DNA from 3 places in the Cupriavidus sp. H18C2 genome. Region 3 is predicted to be linked to each of the others. Evidence: predicted binding sites of a transcription regulator. Region 3 holds the regulator's gene; each other region holds the start of a gene.
The links. Region 3 encodes LexA, which represses DNA repair genes until DNA is damaged. Its sites were predicted from a motif close to ACTGTATNNNNATACAGT; they were not measured.
Positions count from the first base shown of each region.

Region 1: recA (recombinase RecA) is a predicted target of LexA. The motif match lies at 802-819, and genes of this name have one in related genera.
Region 2: imuA (translesion DNA synthesis-associated protein ImuA) is a predicted target of LexA. The motif match lies at 1,670-1,687, and genes of this name have one in related genera.

Region 1 covers NZ_CP186010.1:485,924-490,918, reverse strand. Annotated here, with positions in the region: gene EPAKOI_RS02305 (response regulator) at 28-717, opposite strand; gene recA (recombinase RecA) at 981-2,042, shown strand; gene recX (recombination regulator RecX) at 2,219-2,671, shown strand; partial or broken gene EPAKOI_RS02290 (DUF2889 domain-containing protein) at 3,012-3,685, shown strand; gene sucC (ADP-forming succinate--CoA ligase subunit beta) at 3,773-4,939, shown strand.
Region 2 covers NZ_CP186011.1:351,234-356,228, reverse strand. Annotated here, with positions in the region: gene EPAKOI_RS18235 (Y-family DNA polymerase) at 1-787, opposite strand, end outside; gene imuA (translesion DNA synthesis-associated protein ImuA) at 720-1,613, opposite strand; gene EPAKOI_RS18225 (hypothetical protein) at 1,840-2,163, shown strand; gene EPAKOI_RS18220 (DUF1579 domain-containing protein) at 2,226-2,723, opposite strand; gene tehA (dicarboxylate transporter/tellurite-resistance protein TehA) at 2,955-3,965, shown strand; gene EPAKOI_RS18210 (DUF2880 domain-containing protein) at 3,934-4,302, opposite strand; partial or broken gene EPAKOI_RS18205 (efflux RND transporter permease subunit) at 4,386-4,995, opposite strand, start outside.
Region 3 covers NZ_CP186010.1:2,028,142-2,033,136, reverse strand. Annotated here, with positions in the region: gene EPAKOI_RS09240 (hypothetical protein) at 42-302, shown strand; tRNA gene EPAKOI_RS09235 (tRNA-His) at 424-499, shown strand; gene EPAKOI_RS09230 (AraC family transcriptional regulator) at 622-1,449, shown strand; gene EPAKOI_RS09225 (cupin domain-containing protein) at 1,529-1,954, shown strand; gene EPAKOI_RS09220 (hypothetical protein) at 2,090-2,263, opposite strand; gene lexA (transcriptional repressor LexA) at 2,421-3,077, opposite strand; gene EPAKOI_RS09210 (asparaginase) at 3,299-4,312, shown strand; gene rpsF (30S ribosomal protein S6) at 4,427-4,801, shown strand; gene priB (primosomal replication protein N) at 4,822-4,995, shown strand, end outside.

The DNA.
Region 1 (4,995 bases), 1.5 Mb from region 3:
CGGCGGGGCACGGCGTGCGGCACGGCGTCAGCCATGGGTGGCCATGGCCGGCTGGAACTTCTCCAGGCAGTAGCCCAGCCCGCGCACCGTGGCAATGCGGATGCCGCCCACCTCGATCTTCTTGCGCAGCCGGTGCACGTACACCTCGATCGCGTTGTTGCTGACTTCCTCGCCCCATTCGCACAGGTGGTCCACCAGTTGCTCCTTGGACACCAGCCGGCCGCTGCGCGTGAGCAGAATCTCAAGCAGGCCGATCTCGCGGGCGGAAAGGTCCAGCATCTGGTCGTTCAGGAAGGCGATGCGGCCCACCTGGTCGAACGCCAGCGGGCCATGGCGCATCAGCGTGGCGCCGCCGCCCGCGCCGCGCCGCACCAGCGCCCGCACGCGGGCTTCCAGTTCGGACAGCGCGAATGGCTTGGCCATGTAGTCGTCGGCACCCAGGTCCAGCCCCTTGACGCGCTCGTCGACGCCGTCGGCCGCGGTCAGGATCAGCACGGGCAGCATCGCGCCGCGCGCGCGCAGCCGCTTGAGCACTTCCAGCCCGGGCATGCGCGGCAGGCCCAGGTCCAGGATCAGCAGGTCGAAGGTCTGCGTGGACAGCGCCGAATCGGCTTCCACGCCATTGGCGACGTGGTCGACGGCATAGCCCGACTGGCGCAGCGACCGTGTCAGGCCGTCTGCCAGCACGTCGTCATCTTCGGCGATCAGAATCCGCATGGTTGTCTCCACCCTTGTCCAGCTTTTTTCGTGGCCGGCATCGCCATCGCGCCGGTTGCGGTACCGGTGGGGCTTGCCAAGCATACTGTTTTTTTATACAGTACCCGTCATTCCGCGCGAGTGGTCCCGCAAGGTGCCTGCGCAGGGGTCGGGCCAGGCGCCGAAGCCTCCGAAATCCATCGGAAAAGGCTTAAAAACGGGGCGCCGCGCCGCATGCGGCCTATTTATACACCAATTGCCATCAATTGAACCGAAGGACGACCATGGACGACAAGAAGGCCGGCGCCGGCGTGAGCGCTGAGAAGCAGAAGGCGCTTGCCGCCGCGCTCTCCCAGATCGAAAAGCAGTTCGGCAAGGGCTCGATCATGCGCCTGGGCGATGGCGACGTGGAACAGGATATCCAGGTGGTGTCCACCGGCTCGCTGGGGCTGGACATCGCGCTGGGCGTCGGCGGCCTGCCCCGCGGCCGCGTGGTCGAGATCTACGGCCCGGAATCGTCGGGCAAGACCACGCTGACGCTGCAGGTCGTTGCCGAGATGCAGAAGCTGGGCGGCACCTGCGCGTTCATCGACGCGGAACACGCGCTGGACGTGCAGTACGCCAGCAAGCTGGGCGTGGACGTGGGCAACCTGCTGATCTCGCAGCCGGACACGGGCGAGCAGGCGCTGGAGATTACCGACGCGCTGGTGCGCTCGGGCTCGATCGACATGATCGTGATCGACTCGGTGGCCGCGCTGGTGCCGAAGGCCGAAATCGAAGGCGAGATGGGCGATTCCCTGCCCGGCCTGCAGGCCCGCCTGATGAGCCAGGCGCTGCGCAAGCTGACCGGCACGATCAAGCGCACCAACTGCCTGGTCATCTTCATCAACCAGATCCGCATGAAGATCGGCGTGATGTTTGGATCACCCGAAACGACGACCGGCGGCAACGCGCTGAAGTTCTACGCGTCGGTGCGCCTGGACATTCGCCGCATCGGCTCGATCAAGAAGGGCGACGAGGTGGTCGGCAACGAGACCAAGGTCAAGGTGGTCAAGAACAAGGTCTCGCCGCCGTTCCGCGAGGCGTTCTTCGACATCCTCTACGGCCAGGGCATCTCGCGCCAGGGCGAGATCATCGACCTCGGCGTGGATGCCAAGATCGTCGAGAAGTCGGGCGCCTGGTACAGCTACAACGGCGAGAAGATCGGCCAGGGCAAGGACAACGCCCGCGAATTCCTGCGCGAGAACCCGGACATCGCCTCGGAAATCGAGAACAAGGTCCGTGCCGCGCTGGGCGTGGCGCTGACCAACCCGGTGCTGGCCGCACCGGCTGAAGTCGACAACTGATCGCCACGCGGGTCCGGTAGCCGAAGCCGTCGCAGCCCCTGCGGCGGCTTTGTCGTTTCTGACGGTCGATCGGTCCATCGGTTAATGGGTTAATCGGTCTATCGGTTAATCGGTCCATCGCACCGTACCTGTCGACACCGGCCCTCGCTGGCTCCCCCCACCCCCCAGTCCGGCCCATGCCCCGCCCTCCCCTGTCCCTCAAGGCCCGCGCCGTCGGCTATCTGTCGCGACGCGAGCACAGCCGCGTCGAACTGGCGCGCAAGCTGGCGCCGCATGCCGAATCGCCCGAGCAACTGGAGGCGCTGCTCGACGCGCTGGAGCGCGAGAACTGGCTGTCCAACGAACGCTTTGTCGACAGCCTCGTTCATCGCCGGGCCAGCCGCTACGGCGCGGCCCGCGTGATGCAGGAAGCCAAGACCCACCAGCTAGGCAACGACCAGTTGCGCGACCTGCAGGAAAAGCTGCGCGACAGCGAACTGGCGCGCGCGACGGAAGTCTGGCGCAAGCGCTTTGGCACGCCGCCCGATTCGCCCGAGGCGCGGGCCAAGCAGATCCGGTTCATGGTCGCGCGCGGCTTCTCGCGCGCCGTCGTCGGCAAGATCATCCGCGGCGCCGAGGACGAGGCGTAGCCGGCTGCATACCACCGTACGCATAAGGGGTATTGGGCGCGCCGTCAACCCAGTTGTCGTACCACTGATGCAACGCAGCGGCGCACTGTTCGATTTGCCGCCAGCCCTTGTCCGGCGCGGCTTGGCCGCCGATGCCCCTGCAACAATCCCCGGCCGACAAGGCGTTCGGCAGGATGTTCCCGGTCAAAGCATCGCGGCATGTTAAACTCCACGGGTTCTCCGGCCCAGGCGGCCGTCCGGCACGGTCCGGACTGTCGGCAGATCAGCGGGCGCGGAGGGCGCGTCGAGCCTTGCCCCCGAATACCGCCACACATCAGCCTGCCGCCTCAGCCCCGCCGTCATGCCGCTTTCCCCGCCCGTCAACCGCGCCTTGCGTCATCGCCGTGCCATCACGGCCGAGGCCTATTTGCGGGAAGACGGCCTCTGGGACATCGAGGCGCGCCTGACGGACACCAAGCCGCGCGACATCGAGCTGGCCGGCAACCGCATCCGTCCGGAAGGCCAGCCGCTGCACGACCTGTGGCTGCGTGTGACGATCGACCTGCGGCTCAACATCGTCGATGCCGAGGCGTGCTCGGACTGGGTGCCCTATCCGACACACTGCGACACGATCGGCCCGGCCTACCGCCAGTTGATCGGGCTGAACCTGATGCGCGGCTTCCGCAAAGCCGTGCGCGACCGGCTTGGCAGCGTGGCCGGCTGCAGCCATCTGACCGAACTGGCCGGCGTGCTGCCGACCACCGCCATCCAGGCCTTCGCGGGCGACGTGTTCAAGATCCGCGACGGCGCCGACGACCCCAATCCCGAACCGCCGATGCAGCTTCATGGCTGCCACGCCCTGCACTTCGAGGGCGAGGTGGTTCGCCAGTTTTACCCGCGCTGGTATGGTCACCAGCCGAAACCGAGAGCCGGCGCCGCGGCGTCGCCCCCCCCCAGCCCGCGTCACGCGCCGATGCTCCGGCATCAGGTGGCGAGGACACCCTGGCCCACCGGCCCAACGGTACGTCGGGCTGACCGTCACGGTCGGCCCAGGAACAGGCGAAAGCCCTTCGATTCCACCTTTTTTCCCATCCCTTTACGCCTACCCGAAAGGAAACACGCATGAATATCCATGAGTACCAAGGCAAGGAAATCCTGCGCAAATACAATGTGCCGGTTCCGCGCGGCATCCCGGCTTTCTCGGTCGAAGAGGCCCTGAAGGCGGCTGAACAGCTCGGCGGCCCGGTGTGGGTCGTCAAGGCACAGATCCACGCAGGCGGCCGCGGCAAGGGCGGCGGCGTGAAGGTGGCCAAGAGCATCGAGGACGTCAAGACCTACGCCACGAACATCCTGGGCATGACGCTCGTCACGCACCAGACCGGTCCGGAAGGCAAGAAGGTCAACCGCCTGCTGATCGAGGAAGGCGCCGACATCAAGAAGGAACTGTACGTATCGCTGGTGGTGGACCGCGTGTCGCAGAAGGTGGCGCTGATGGCGTCGAGCGAAGGCGGCATGGACATCGAGGAAGTCGCTGCCCACACCCCGGAAAAGATCCACACGCTGCTGGTCGACCCGGCCGAGGGCCTGAAGGATTCGGACGCCGATGACATCGCCCGCAAGATCGGCGTGCCGGACGCCAGCATCGCCCAGGCCCGCCAGGCGCTGCAGGGCCTGTACAAGGCGTTCTGGGAAACCGACGCCTCGCTGGCCGAAATCAACCCGCTGATCCTGACCGGCGACGGCAAGGTCATCGCGCTGGACGCCAAGTTCAACTTCGATTCCAACGCCCTGTTCCGCCACCCGGAAATCGTCGCGTACCGTGACCTGGACGAGGAAGACGCCAACGAGATCGAAGCCTCGAAGTTCGACCTGGCCTACATCTCGCTGGACGGCAACATCGGCTGCCTGGTGAACGGCGCCGGCCTGGCCATGGCCACGATGGACACGATCAAGCTGTTCGGCGGCGAGCCGGCCAACTTCCTGGACGTGGGCGGCGGTGCCACCACCGAGAAGGTGACCGAAGCCTTCAAGCTGATGCTGAAGAACCCGAACGTGGAAGCCATCCTGGTGAACATCTTCGGCGGCATCATGCGCTGCGACGTGATCGCCGAAGGCGTGATCTCGGCGTCGAAGGCCGTGCAGCTGGGCGTGCCGCTGGTCGCCCGCATGAAGGGCACGAACGAGGACCTGGGCAAGAAGATGCTGGCCGAATCCGGTCTGCCGATCATTTCGGCCGACACGATGGAAGAAGCTGCCCAGAAGGTCGTGGCCGCTGCCGCCGGCAAGTAAGGACAACTGCGTTGCCGCCAGGCCGACGTGAGCGACGGGCCGGGCGGGACGACTAA
Region 2 (4,995 bases), on a different replicon from region 3:
GCGCAAAGGCCGGCGGCGCCTCGAACCAGGCAAAGCCCGATAGGGCGTGGCCATAGGCCTGGTCCAGCCGCGCCAGCAGCTCGGTGCCGATGCGGCGCGACAGCCCCGCGCGCGGCAGGCGCCGCACCTGTGCGAGCGTGCGGCAGCCGATGCCTTCGAGCCATTCCGGGTCGGTGTACGCGTGCAGGCAATCCACGGGCAGGCGGTCCAGCAGCCGCGTCATGCGCGCCGGCTGGATTGCGCGGCGGGCCGGGCGGACGATGCCGCGCGGCGTGCGGCGCACCGGCTGGCGCGCCAGCCATGCCGCGCCCTGCGCCGTGGTGCCGCTGCCCACCTGCGCGAACGTGCCCAGTTGCCGCACGCGGGCGCGCACCTGCCGGCACAGCGCGCGATGGCCGCCGAACAGCCGCAGGCTGGCCGTGACGTCGAGCATCACCGTGGCCGATTCCGGCTCGGTGTCGATCGTCACGGCCGGCGTGAAGTGCAGCAGCGTCAGCGCCACCGACGTCAGCAGGTCCGCCTCGGCCGCCAGCCCGCGTTCCAGCTGCACCACATCGGCGGACAACGCCTGCACGCCGCCGCGCCGCATGCCGTAGCACACGCCCAGCGCCATGGCCGGCCCGTTGGCCAGCACCACGCGCTCGTGCTCCACCACCGCCACCGGCAGCTTGTGCAGCGTGCCGATGCCGGGGGCGGCCGGGCCGGGCGGGCCGGCGGGCTCAGGCCAGCTCGGCTGCAGCGCGTCCAGCGGCAGGCGCGGCAGGTGGACCGCGATCCAGTACGTCATCGGCAACATGGTCGGCACCCGCCGGCGTGGCGGGCAGGACGGCGGGCATGCCCGTGCGTTGCGGCACGTGGGCCATGCCTTCCAGCGGCAAGAGCAGCGGCGTGTCCCGCACGGGGCCACGCCGCTTGTGGAAGTCGATCGACATCAGGTTGCCCGGCTGCGGCGACAGCGCCAGCCGCAGCACGGCGGGCGACGACTCATGCAGCACCCGCAGCGGCCGGAGCACCCAGACCACGGTGTCCCCGCCCTGCGCCAGCACCTGCAGGCGCCGCAGCGCCTCGGGCCGCGCGCGGCCCAGCCAGACCAGCACCGCGCCGAATGCCTGGCTGCGCAGCATCTGCTCGGCGGCCCAGAGCATGTCCGTGCGCTGCGACGCCAGCGTTGCCGCCGGGGTCGGGCGCACCCAGTACACCTGGCGCGCGGGCAGCCGGGCCGCCGCCAGGCTGGCGGCATTGGGCAAGTAGGGCGGATTGACCAGGCCGATGCGCCGGCCGCCGGCGGCCAGCGTGCGCAGCGCCGGCATCAGCAGGCGCAGTTCGCCCGTGCCGTCGTGCGCCAGCATCAGCTCTGTCACGGCGCCGGCGGGCCAGCCGCCGCCGGGCAGCTCGGCGGTCAGCGCGTCGTAGCCGGTGGGACAGACGGGCAGGCGCCCGGCGCGGCCAAGCTGGCCCGCGCGCCACAGGCCCGGATAGCGCTGCTCCAGCTCGCGCACCGATTCGCGGGGCGCGGCCGGCGGCGGGCCATCGGGCGACGGCGCGGGCGGGGTGGAAGGTGGCACATGGTCCGGTGCCGCCAGCGGCAACTGTCCATGCGGGGATGCGGTCATGGTGGGGCAGTCGTCCGGCCGGGGGTCACCGGCGCGGACATAGGAATTCGTCGAATACTGTATGTTTATACAGTATCGGGGCGAGCGCAAGCGCCGGACACCGCAAGTGGCGCGTCCAGCGCTTTGGCGGCCGGATTTGCGCGCTTGCCACAGTTGCGTGCGGTGGATTGCAAACAAGTGTCAAGTGTCATTGTGAAGTGTCAGGCAGTGCGGAAAAATGCGCTGCATGAAAAGGAATACGCGCGAGTGCGTTCATCTTCTGATCGAAGGCTTGCAACGTCAGGGCCCCCTGCGCCGTGACGCGCTGGCCGACGGGTGCGGCCTGACGGCCGAGGAAACCACGCGCGCGCTGAAGGCCGCGCGGCAGATGAGCGTGATCGACCATGTGCCCTACGGCCCCGGCACCCCGCCGGCCGCCGTCTTCTACCAGTTGACCGGCCGCCAGTTGCCGCCCGCGCGCAAGAGCACGCGCGTGCCGCCCGCCCCGGACGACCGCTTCCAGCCGTTGCTGGAAGCATGGTGGAACAGCAACGAACTCGACCGCGCCTGATCCAGCCTGGTCCAGCCTGATTCAGGCCGCCCGGGCCACCCCCGGGCCGGCCGCCTCCTTCCCTAGCGTTCCCGCCGGTAGCGGGCCTGCATGATCTGGATCCACTCGCCGCTGTCGGTCTGCATGAACGACGTCAGCGTGCGGTGGTCGTCATCCTGGAACGCGATGACGTCACGGTACTTCGCCATCTTGCCCGGCACCACGCTGCCGTCCGGGTTGAAGGCCGGGCCATCGGCGCGCAGCGTCAGCGTCTTGCCATCGGCCTCCAGGTCGCCTTCGTAGACCCACATGTGCGTCATCATCGAGCCGACGAAGGTGCCGACAAAGTGCTTGCGGGCCGGGTCGTAGCCCAGCGTCATCACCGTCACGGCCGGGCCGCAGCCGGGAAAATCGCCCTCCGAGCGGGTCTGCACCCAGGCGTCGCCGATCTTGCTGACCTGCTCGGGAATCCGCCACTTCTCGGTGGGGCCGTCCGGGCCCATCTGTGCCTCGCCCTCGGCCATCCAGTTGCCAGCCAGCTTGTGCAGCCAGCGGTGTTCGTTGGTGGTTTCGATGTTCATGCAAACGTCTCCAGTTCGGTTGCCACGGTTGCGCCGCCATCTTGTGTACAGCGTACACAAAGCCTAGTCGACGATCCGTCCGATGTCCACATTCGATCCGGAACATGACGAAAATGTCATGCGTCAACCCGATTGAGACGAATCAGCAACAGCTTGAGCCGGTCGCGTCAACGCCGCGCGCCAAGGCTGCGTACCATCCAAGGCATCAACCGGCACTTTTGCGAGCACATCATGGGCGCCCCCACCCCATCCTCCGTTTTTCGTACCATCCCGCTGTCGTTCTTCGGCATGGCGGTCGGCACGCTGGCCCTGGCCAACGCGTGGCGCGGCGCCGTGCGCATCTGGGCTATCCCGGCCCTGCCCGCCGTGGTGCTGGCGGGCTTCGGCCTGGCGCTCTGGACGGTGCTGATCGGCGCCTACCTGCGCAAGTGGGCCGTGGCGCCCGATGCCGCGCGCGCGGAAATGGCCGATCCGGTGCAGTCGTCGTTCGCGGCGCTGATTCCCACCTCGACGCTGCTGGCGACGCAGCTCGTCCACCCTTACGCGCCGCAGGTGGCCATGGTGATGTTCGGGGTGGCGACGGTCGGACAGCTCGCGCTGGGCGCCGCGCTGCACGGGCGGCTCTGGCAAGGCGGGATGGAACCGGCGGCCATCACGCCGGCGGCCTACCTGCCGGCCGTGGCGCCGGGTTTTGTCGGGGCCACGGCGGCGGCCATGTTCGGCTGGCACCAGGTGGGCATGATGCTGTTCGGCGTGAGCCTGCTGTCGTGGCTGGCGATCGAGTCGATGCTGCTGAACCGCGCGGCGGTCAACGCGCCGCTGCCCGAGGCGCGGCGCGCGCTGCTGGGCATCCAGATTGCGCCGCCCGTGGTGGGCGGCACGGCGTGGATGGCGCTGACGCACGGCCAGCCAGACCTGTTCGCGTATGCGTTGCTGGGGTACGGCCTGTACCAGGCGCTGGTGATGCTGCGGCTGGCGCCGTGGATTGGCGTGCAGCGGTTTTCGCCGGGGCTCTGGGCCTTCAGCTTTGGCGTGGCGGCGCTGCCCGGCATGGCCATCCGCATGGTGGAGCGCGGCGCCGGCGGCGTCATGCCGCAACTGGCGTTCGGCCTGTTCGTCGCCGCCAATGCCATCATCGGCGTGCTGCTGTGGAAGACGGCGGCGCGGCTGCTGCGCGGCGACCTGCTGCCCGCCGCGCGCCGGCCCGACCCTACTGCGGCAGCCGGACCTTCGGCACGATGAACTGGTTGCCCGGTGCGCGCATGACGTCGCACTGGGCATCGCCCTGCCGCGCCTCGCCGGCCTGGTTCACGAACGCGATGGTGCCCACCACGCTGTAGACGTCCTCGGCCACGCGGCGCGTGTTGCTGCCCAGCCAGCGGAACCGGTCCGGATTCGGCAGCTTGGCCTTGACCGCCTGCATGCAGGCAAGCGGAGCTTCGGGCGCCTCGGGGCGGCCGCCGCGCTGGCCCAGTTCCACGTTGACCGGGGCATCGGCCGCCGGGGCGATGGCCGGCAGGGCCGCGGCCGTCACGAAAGCGATAGACGCCAGCAGCAAGCGGCGTGCATGCGTTGTCATGGGTATTCACTCCAACAAAAACGGCCGGCACGCGCGATGCATGCCGGCCGGTTGCCATTGTACTGCGGCGGTTGCCTGGGCGATTACACGGACATGTCGCGCGCCTCGGGCTTGCGGTCGTCGAACCAGCGGTAGAGCACCGGCACCATCACCAGCGTCAGCAGCGTCGATGTGATCAGCCCGCCAATCACCACCACGGCCAGCGGCCGCTGCACCTCGGAGCCCGGCCCCGACGAGAACAGGAACGGCACCAGGCCCAGCATCGCGATGGTCGCGGTCATCATCACCGGCCGGAACCGCTGCGTGGCGCCGCGCACCACGGCGTTGCGCAGCGACATGCCCTGCTCGCGCAGCGTGCGGATGTACGACACCAGCACCACGCCGTTCAGCACCGCCATGCCCCACAGCGCGATAAAGCCCACCGACGCCGGCACCGACAGGTATTCACCCGTGACGAACAGCCCGATAATGCCGCCGATCGACGCGAACGGCAGCACCGTGATGATCAGCGTGGCAAAGCGCAGCGAGTTGAACAGCAGAAACAGCAGGAAGAAGATCGCCGCGATGGTGAGCGGCACGATCAGCTGCAGGTGGCCCATGGCGCGTTCCATGTTCTGGAACTGGCCACCCCACTCGTAGTAGTAGCCCTCCGGCAGCTTGACCTTGCTCTCCGTGGCCGACTGCAGCTCGGCC
Region 3 (4,995 bases):
TGAGTCGGGGCCAAGACCGAAACAAGCCCGAAGGAAACAAAATGGAAGCGGAAGAACCGTTCGGTGAAGTCTTCGAAGACTACCGGGTCATCTGGGTAGCGGAGCAGTTGCAGGACGGCAAGTGGACAGCCCGGTATTGCTGGCATCCCGGCACGACCATCGAGGCCGGCAAGGCATTGCAGCGGGAGGTCCTGAACGGAAAATCGAAACGCCTGCTCGGACTGTTCCCGACCGAGGCCGACACGATCGCCGCCATCAAGGAAGCAGTCCTGCTGGAAGCGAAGTGGGTAGGCCCCCGTTGAAGCGATCCCACGCACCGGGCAGTACGAAATTTTTTGTGCGGAATACTAGCCATCTGCCGAGAATCCTTGTATAGTCTTGGTCTTCGCTGATCGACACATCGCTCAGCAAGCAATCTCTACGGTGGCTGTAGCTCAGTTGGTAGAGTCCAGGATTGTGATTCCTGTTGTCGCGGGTTCGAGTCCCGTCAGCCACCCCAAAGAATTTTCCGAAGCAGCCGCTCATTCGAGCGGCTGTTTTGCTTTCTGCGTCGGACGCAGCCATCGACGGACTCCCGCGACCTGTGGTTCACTGGCCGCTGTTCGCGGTGGAGCCCGGCAGATGATCCGACAAGCACGACCCTTGACGACTGACTGGGTGCAACGCGCCGTGCCGATGGAAGGCGTGGAGCGCATCGAGGCGTGGTTTCGGGGCAAGGCGTATGCGATGCATCGCCATGACACCTATGCCATCGGGCGCACGCTTGCTGGCGTGCAGAGTTTCAGCTACCGACGCGCGCGGCGGGACAGCCTGCCCGGCAATACCATCGTGCTGCATCCCGACGAGATCCACGATGGCCAGGCCGGCACAGAAGAAGGTTTCCGATACCGGATGATCTACGTCGAGCCCGCGCTTTTTCAAGAGGTGCTCGGCGGCCAGGCGCTGCCGTTCCTTGAGGGCGGGGTAACGACCGACCCGCGGCTGGCGACCGCGACCGCCACGTTGCTCCAGCATGTCGGCTGCACCCTCGAACCGCTGGAACAAAGCGACGCGCTCGCCGAACTGGCGCATGCCTTGGCGGCCGTTGCCGGCACGCCCGCGCGTCGTTCAGGGGGCAACTTCCACGCGGCAAGCCTGGCGCGCGACTATCTGCAGGCAAATCAGACGCGCGTGGTGACGCTGGACGAACTCGAAACCGCGACGGGCCGCGACCGCTGGAGCCTGTCGCACGACTTCCGCACCTTCTACGGCACCAGCCCCTATCGCTACCTGACCATGCGCCGGCTCGACACGGTGCGCCGGCTGCTGCTGGCAGGCACCTCGCTGGCCGATGCGGCGGCCGGGGCCGGTTTTGCCGACCAGAGCCATATGACGCGCCATTTCTCGAAGACGTTCGGCCTGACGCCGGCGCGCTGGCTGCAGGTCGCCGGCGCCGGCGCCCGGCGCTGACAAGCACCCACGATCGTTCAAGACGGTGGCCAGTGCCCCGCGTAAGCTGGGGCACGTCAACCTTTGAACGGAGAAAACGATGTCCACGCCCTCGACGCCCCATGTCGCGCCTGCCGGCCGCGGTCAGTGCGAGACGATTGACCTTCTCGACAAGATTGCCCTGATCGACGGGCACTGGCAGCCGCGCGTCGTTGCGGAAATGAACGACTACCAGTTCAAGGTGGTGAAGGTCAAAGGCGACTTCGACTGGCATCGGCATGCCGATACGGACGAAACCTTCATCGTGCTCGATGGCGAGCTACGCATCCAGCTGCGGTCGGCTCCCGGAGGCGAGCAGGTTATCGTCCTGCGTGCCGGACAGATGGGTGTGGTGCCGAAGGGTGTCGAGCACAAGCCTTGCGCGGCGGAGGAAGTCCGGATGCTTCTGATCGAGCCGCGTGGCGTGGTGAACACCGGCGACGGCGCGACGAGCGAGCGTACGGTTCAAAACGACCAGTGGATCTGAAACCCTCCAAAGAAAAAACCGGCCGCCGACGGGGTTCGACAAGGCCGGGGGTGCGCATCACGCCAATGCGACAGGAGTACGGGGACGTGTAGAGTTCGGTCGAACGATTCAGTCGAACGGGTCAGTCGAACCGGTTCACTCGAACGATTTGGCGCTTGGCTCGGCCAGTTCCAGCATGCGGCAGATGGCGGCCATATTGCCGACCATCGTGCGGCGCTGGGCGCCCTGGTAGACGCGCACGCCCTTGATCTGGCGGAACGGTACCGGTTTGACCGGGCGGCGGGAAGCGATGGGATTCGATTGCAGCATGGCAGCACCTCGTAATTTGCGGTCAGCAGTGGTCCGCACCCGTCGTCCAGCAAGGACGGGGCGGCATGGGCAAGGCAAAGCGGGTGACCCGGGCAGACGGCCGTGCTGCCGAAGTCTCGGAGACACGGAGGCGCCGTTCTGGCGTCTCCGCTTGTTGCTAGAAACCTGACGATCGAATCAGGCCGACAGCAATACCTTCCAGTGAGAATTCGTCGCGCCCCGAATGGAGCACGATGTTTTCGAAATCGGGGTTCTCGGCGATCAGTTCGACGGTGTCGCCGCGTTTCTTGAGTCGCTTGACCGTAACGTCCTCGCCGATGCGGGCCACGACGATCTTGCCGTTGGCCGCCTCGCTGGCCTTCTTCACGGCCAGCAGATCGCCATCGAAGATGCCGGCGTCGCGCATGCTCAGGCCGCGTACGCGCAGCAGGTAGTCGGGCCGTTCGTCGAAGACCGAGGCATCCACCTGGTACTGGCGGTCGATGTGCTCGGCGGCCAGGATCGGGCTACCCGCCGCGACGCGGCCCACCAGCGGCAGCGTCAGTTGCAGCACCCCCGCCATCGGCAGCGAGAACTGGTCCGAGCGTTCCGAATCGCTGCGCGCCACCTTGAGCCGGATGCCGCGCGACGCGCCCGGCGTCAGCTCGATCACGCCCTTGCGCGCCAGGGCCCGCAAGTGTTCCTCTGCCGAATTGGGCGAGGAAAATCCGAACTCGGCCGCGATTTCCGCGCGGGTCGGCGGGAAGCCGGTGTTCCGGATCGTGTCGCGGATCAGGTCGAAGATCTGCTGCTGCCGGGGTGTCAGGGTCGCCATGGTTCGCCGGTCTCGTGCCGAAGCACTGTATGTTTAAACAGTATGCTGTGATTTTATACAGTATCGTGTGAAGTGCAAGCACAATTTGCGATCCCGGGCAGACACGCGCGACACCCGTTGCGACGCACGGGTTTTTCACGGGCGCGCGGCGGCGGGCAGGGCAGTTACAATCGGCGCCCACGGCCGCTTGCCTGGCGGCCGCCAATGATCAAGCGTCGCCCATGCCAGATTCCTCGCACCCACGTCTTCCGCGTATCGTCGTGCTCGCCACCGGCGGCACCATTGCCGGTTCGTCCGGCAGTCCCGCCAGCAGCGCCCATTACCAGGCCGCCACCGTGCCGGTGTCCCAACTGGTGCTGGCGGTGCCGCCGCTGGCCGACGTGGCGCGTGTGGAAGCGGAGCAGGTGGCGCAGGTCGATAGCAAGGACATGATGTTCGGCCTGTGGCAGCAACTGGCCGAGCGCGTGGCGCACTGGTCGGCGCAGCCTGACGTCGCGGGCATCGTCATCACGCATGGCACCGATACGCTTGAAGAAACGGCGATGTTCCTGCAGCTCACACAGGCGTGCCCCGTACCGGTGGTGGTCACGGCGGCAATGCGGCCGTCGACCTCGCTGTCCGCCGATGGCCCGCTGAACCTGCTCGACGCCGTGCGCGTGGCAGCCAGCGCCGACGCGCGAGGGCAGGGCGTGCTGGTGGTGCTGAACCAGCAGATCCATGCCGCGCGGGACGTGACCAAGGCGCATACGTCGGCCGTGGACGCGTTTGTCTCGCCGATGACCGGACCGGTCGGCTTTGTCCAGGACGCCTATGTCCGCTTCACGCGACAGTCGGCCCGGCCGGACGTGGTGCGGTTGCCGGTGCCGACGGCGTGGCCGATGGTCGAGGTCGTCGCCAGCTATGCCCAGCCCGGTCGGGTGGCGGTGGACGCGCTGGTGGCGGCGGGCGTGAAAGGGCTGGTCGTGGCGGCGGCCGGCAACGGGTCGGTCCACGAGACGCTGGCAGCGGCGCTGGTCGATGCCGCGGCTGCCGGCGTGGCCGTCGTGCGCAGCTCGCGGACCGGCGCGGGGCATGTGGCGATCCCGGCACGGGCGGCGCCCGACGCCGGCATCTTTGTCTCGGCCGGCGACCTTAATGCCTACAAGGCCAGGGTGCTGTTGCTGCTGGCCCTGGCCGCCGACCCCGGCCTGGCCCGCGACGCCGCGCGCCTGCAGGTGCTGTTTGCGGCGTATTGAGCCCCCGGCCCGGCAACCTTGCGAAGCAGCGGGGTTCCGGGCTATACTCGCGGGCTATTCAACCTTGCCGCACCGGACGTGACGCCCGGGTGGCTCATCCCAAAAGGAGCGTCAATGCGTCATTACGAAATCGTATTTATCGTCCATCCGGACCAGAGCGAACAAGTGCCCGCGATGATCGAGCGTTACAAGCAGCTCGTCACGTCGCAAAACGGCCAGGTTCACCGCGTGGAAGACTGGGGCCGCCGTCAGATGGCCTACATGATCCAGAAGCTGGCCAAGGCTCACTACGTTTGCCTGAACATCGAATGCGGCAAGGACACGCTGGCTGAACTCGAGCACGCGTTCAAGTTCAACGACGCCGTGCTGCGTCACCTGATCGTCCAGACCAAGAAGGCCGAGACGGCGCCGTCGCCGATGATGAAGGAAGTGCAGCGCGAAGAAGCCCGCAAGGCCGCGCAAACGACCACGGAAGGCCAGCCCGCCTGAGCGCGGACTGCGGTGCCGCGGTGAACCAGCTCCGGCTGACCGCCACGCTGGCCGAGCGCGATACGTTGCGCTACACGCCGGCCGGCATCCCCGTCGTCAACTGCATCCTGCAGCATGCCGGCGAGGTGATGGAGGCGGAAACGCCCCGGCAGGTGGAATTCGCGATCGTGGCCATGGGCATTGGCCCCATTGGC